2 regions of the Paraburkholderia sp. HC6.4b genome follow, and region 1 is predicted to be linked to the other one. Evidence: predicted binding sites of a transcription regulator. Region 1 holds the regulator's gene; the other holds the start of a gene.

What was found. Region 1 encodes LexA, which represses DNA repair genes until DNA is damaged. Its sites were predicted from a motif close to ACTGTATNNNNATACAGT; they were not measured.
Region 2: a site for LexA is predicted at 1,072-1,089, ahead of HDG34_RS16750 (PA0069 family radical SAM protein). Genes of this name have one in related genera too.

Annotation. Positions count from the first base shown of each region.
Region 1 covers NZ_JACHDC010000021.1:19,457-21,851, forward strand. The annotation lists gene HDG34_RS28885 (DUF2939 domain-containing protein) at 9-626, opposite strand; gene HDG34_RS28890 (hypothetical protein) at 746-1,090, opposite strand; gene lexA (transcriptional repressor LexA) at 1,193-1,843, opposite strand; gene HDG34_RS28900 (sulfate ABC transporter substrate-binding protein) at 2,156-2,395, shown strand, end outside.
Region 2 covers NZ_JACHDC010000010.1:80,063-82,457, forward strand. The annotation lists gene HDG34_RS16740 (D-amino acid dehydrogenase) at 1-334, opposite strand, end outside; gene HDG34_RS16745 (Lrp/AsnC ligand binding domain-containing protein) at 514-1,002, shown strand; gene HDG34_RS16750 (PA0069 family radical SAM protein) at 1,148-2,299, shown strand; gene HDG34_RS16755 (NINE protein) at 2,335-2,395, opposite strand, start outside.

The sequences.
Region 1 (2,395 bases):
CTTCGATCTCACTCGTTCAGATTGATCGCCGCGAGTTTCCACGTGACCAGACCTTCGCGACGAAAGATTGCCGAATAATTCGCGTTACCTTCGCCACGCCGGTACGTGATGACAAACTCGTTGAGACTGCGATAGCCGGCCGTGCTTTGACGCCCGGGCGGCGGTGCGCTCGCCTGCGTGGTGGTGTCGCCCGCGGCTGGTGCGGCCGGCGCTTCGCCGCCCGCGGCTGGCGGCGCGGACGGTTGCTCGCCCGGCGTGCCACGCGGCGGCATGCCGTTCAGCAGCGCCGCGACGCCGTCGGGTGTCGCATAGGCATCGACGAGCGGGCCGATCAGCGTCACGCCGATCACCGCGCCGATCGTGGCCATCTTGTTGCCGGCATCCGCCTCGAGCCGGCGTGTCAGCATGGCGCCCACCTGTTGCTTCAGGCTATCGCGTAGCGCGGGAAAGTCCACGTACTGATTGACGGTTTGCACGTCGCGCGCATCGGCGGCGCGTTTGAGATTGTTCACCGCGAGATACGGTGACGCATAAATAAAGCCCAGCGCGGCAATCACGATCACCACGATCAGCGTGATCAGCAGCGGCCGGGTGGCGCTGCCCTGTATGCGTTTCCGAATTGTCATCGAATGGGACTCCACGTCAGTGATGATCTAACGTCGACCACGGCGAGGACGAAACGATCCCATCCCACGCGAATCTCTGAACATCCGAAGTGCTTGTTGCATGCGTACTCAGGATTCGCTCACGCTTCGAACACCGCGCCGTGCACGTTGGCTTCGTCGGCTATGCAGCGATCGATCATACGGCATACGGCGTCGACCGTGCCGACCATGATCAGTCGCGACGGTCCATGATAGACCCGCACCGGCGCCCGACGCGCGGGCTCGGCGATGTTCAGCGCCGAATTCAGCGACACGCGCGCGAACGCCGGCAACGACGACGGCAGACCGGAAGCTTCGGCAGCCGCGTCGAACAGCGACGGCGTGCGCGCAGCGGGCGCCTCGATTAGCGCGCAGGGCGTGAGCTTGCGCAGATGGCGCAGACGGCCGAACTGGCGAAAGGGCAACAGGCGGGCAAGGCGTTCCATGAGTCTCTCCAGGCGATTCGGCGTAGATGCGGGCGTAGATGCAGGCGTAAATGCGGCTTGGGTCGGACAAACCGGCGCAAGCGTTCTGGCGACAGCGAAAGATCAGAACTCGCTGGGGCGGATCAGCCCGACCGCGATCCCTTCGAGCGCGAAATCGGCGCTGCCGGTTTCCACGAAGATGTTGTCGTAATCGGGGTTTTCGGCGATCAGTTCGATGCCGTTCGGCCGGCGCTTCAGACGCTTGACCGTCACGTCGTCGCCAAGCCGCGCAATGATGATCTGGCCGTCCTTCGCTTCGGTGCGCTTTTGCACCGCGAGCAGGTCGCCGTCGAGAATGCCCGCGTCGCGCATCGACAGGCCGCGCACCTTCAGCAGGTAGTCGGGCTTGCTCGAGAACAGCGCCGGGTCACACGCGTAGTGCTGCGAGATATGTTCCTGCGCGAGGATCGGGCTACCCGCCGCGACCCGGCCGATCAACGGCAACGACAACTGCATCAGGCCCGCATGCGGCAGGGTGAACTGATACGGCGCGTCCTCCTGCCCGGACAGCAGACGGATGCCGCGCGACGCGCCGGCCGCGAGTTCGATTACGCCCTTGCGCGCCAGCGCGCGCAGATGCTCTTCCGCGGAATTGGCCGAACTGAACCCGAGTTCGGCGGCAATTTCCGCGCGAGTGGGCGGAAAGCCGGTGCGTTCGATCGCGCGGCGGATCAGATCGAAAACCTGCTGCTGTCGTGCGGTGAGTTTTGTCATGGCCACTGTATGTATGAACAGGTGACTGTATTTTTATACAGTATTCGGCGCATTTCAAGCTTTACTTTAAGTTCGGCGCAAGGGGTCGCGCTGGGGCGTCGTTTATCGGCGACATGACGGCGTTGTCGGCGTCCCAACCGCCGGCGCATCTGTCGTTACCACTTTTGAGCATTAAAAAATGAAGAAACATTATTTTTAATAATGAAAGCGCTTCGATAGACTGGCCTCCGATTGGCGCTCATGTGCACGTGACCGCGACGCAGAACAACACCAGACGCTCATCAGCGGACCATCACGCGGAGAAAAATCGAAATGAACCATCGGCATATGGGGCTTGCGGCTCGAACCAGAAAACTGATCGCGGCGCTCGCCGTCGGCGCGGCGGGTGCGCTCGGCATGTTGGGCGCAAGCGGCGTCGCGCACGCCGACACCACGCTGTTGAACGTGTCCTACGATCCGACGCGCGAGCTGTATCAGGACATCAATCAGGCATTCGGCAAGGAATGGAAGGCCAGGACCGGCGAAGCCGTCACCTTCAGGCAGTCGCACGGC
Region 2 (2,395 bases), on a different contig from region 1:
CCAGCCGCACCATACGGCCCTTGTTCACCGCATAGCGCGGCGCCGTGCAGTTCTGCAGCATCTGCCACATCCATTGCAGTTGGAACGCGGTGCCGTCGACGCGAATCGCTAGCGGCGCGTGCTTCTGGAACATCCACTTGACGGCCTTCAGCGGCACGCCCGGGGCGGCCCACGGCGAAGCGTAGCCCGGCGAGATCTGGCCCGCGTTGGCGAAACTGGTTTCGAGCGCCGGGCCGGCCTCGCGATCGATAACGGTCACTTCGTGACCGGCGCGCGCGAGGTAATACGCACTCGTCACGCCGACGACGCCACTGCCCAAAACGACGACTCGCATAGCTGCTCCAGATATCCAAAAATTGAGTGAAGGCAAGGCGCTCGTCGGAGCTTCGATCTGATTCGATTCGGCGAGCTGCAATGTGAGGTGAAATGCCGTTTGCCCAGTGTTAACCGCTATACTATTAACAGTGAGGCAGGTTTTGTTATTGTATTTTCATCATTTTTAGAAAAAACACCATGCGTACCCAGCGCCAGCCCGTGCGGGCTCTCGACAAGCTCGATCACAAGATCCTGCGGCTCCTGCAGCAGGACGGCCGTATGGCGATGAAGGACCTGGCGGAGCAGGTCGGTCTGTCGGTGACGCCGTGCATCGAGCGCGTCAAGCGGATGGAGCGCGACGGCGTGATCACCGGCTACTACGCCCGCGTGAACCCGGCCGAGCTGGGCGCGGCGCTGCTCGTGTTCGTCGAGATCACGCTCGATCACAAGAGTGGCAACATGTTCGATCTGTTCCGGCGCGAGGTGCAGAAGATCCCCGAGGTGCTCGAGTGCCACCTCGTGTCGGGCGATTTCGACTATCTGATCAAGGCGCGCATCGGCGAAATGGCCGATTACCGGAAGTTGCTCGGCGATATCCTGCTGCAACTGCCGGGCGCGGTGCAGTCGAAGAGCTATGTGGTGATGGAGGAAATCAAGGAGACGCTGACGATCGCGGTGGGCGAGTAGGTGCCGGTTCACTGACGGGGTTGGACGCGCATCAAGCGACCAACGAAGTGCTCGACAAACGGCGTAAACACTGTATATTTATACAGGTATTTTGCGCCGCTTTCCTTTGGCGCTTCCCGTTTGTGTTTGCTTTGCGTGGCCCGCCGTGGATGACCCCGACACCCCTGACATTCCCGAATTTCCGATCGCGCCGCCGGCGCCTCGCAAGGGGCGCGGCGCGGTCACGAACCTGCAAGGCCGCTACGAAGTCGACCAGCGCGAAGCCGTCCACGACGGCTGGCAGACGGCCGACGAAGACGGGGAGCCGAAGGTCCTGCGCACGCAGGTGTTCGAGGAGCGCGCAAAAACCATCCTCACACGCAATGCGTCGCCGGACATTCCGTTCAATGTGTCGCTGAATCCTTACCGGGGCTGCGAACACGGCTGCATCTATTGCTTCGCGCGGCCCACGCACAGCTACCTGGGCTTGTCGCCCGGGCTCGATTTCGAAAGCCGCATCTACGCGAAGATCAACGCGCCCGAACTGCTCGAGCGGGAACTGTCGAAGAAATCCTATGTACCCGAGCCGATCGCGCTCGGCGTCGCCACCGATGCATGGCAGCCGGCCGAACGTGACTTGCGTCTTACGCGTCGTGTGGTCGAGGTGCTCAGCGAGCGCAACCACCCGTTCGCGGCGATCACCAAATCATCGCTGATCGAGCGCGACATCGACCTGCTTGCGCCGATGGCCGAGCGCGGGCAATTCATGGCGGCGATCACCATCACCACGCTGGACGCCGACATCGCGCGCACGCTCGAACCGCGCGCGGCCACGCCGTCGCGCCGGCTGCGCACGATCCGTACGCTCAGCGAGGCGGGCATTCCGGTCGGCGTCAGCATCGCGCCGGTGATCCCGTTCGTCACCGAACCGGATATGGAGCGCGTGCTCGAAGCATGCGCCGAAGCGGGCGCCAGCAATGCGAGCTATATCGTGCTGCGGCTGCCGTGGGAGGTCGCGCCGCTGTTCAAGGATTGGCTGGGCGCACATTTCCCGGATCGGGCCGAGCGCGTGATGAGCCGTGTGCGCGACATGCGAGGCGGCAAGGATTACGATTCTTCGTTCTCGACCCGCATGAAGGGAGAGGGCTTATGGGCGGATCTGCTCAGGCAGCGCTTTCACAAGGCCGTGCGCCGGTTAGGGTTGAACGGGCGCGACCGCGGCATTCTCGACATGTCGCATTTCCGCCGGATCGAGCCGCCGCGCGCCGAACAGGTGAGCGCACCGGCGCGCGACAATCCGCAACTGAGGCTTTTCTAGCGCGCAGGAACGTCTGCGGGTCCCGCCACGGGGCATTACTGCGAAATCGCTTTGGCCGCTTCGACCTGACTTTCGAAGTAGGTCTGGAACGCGAGC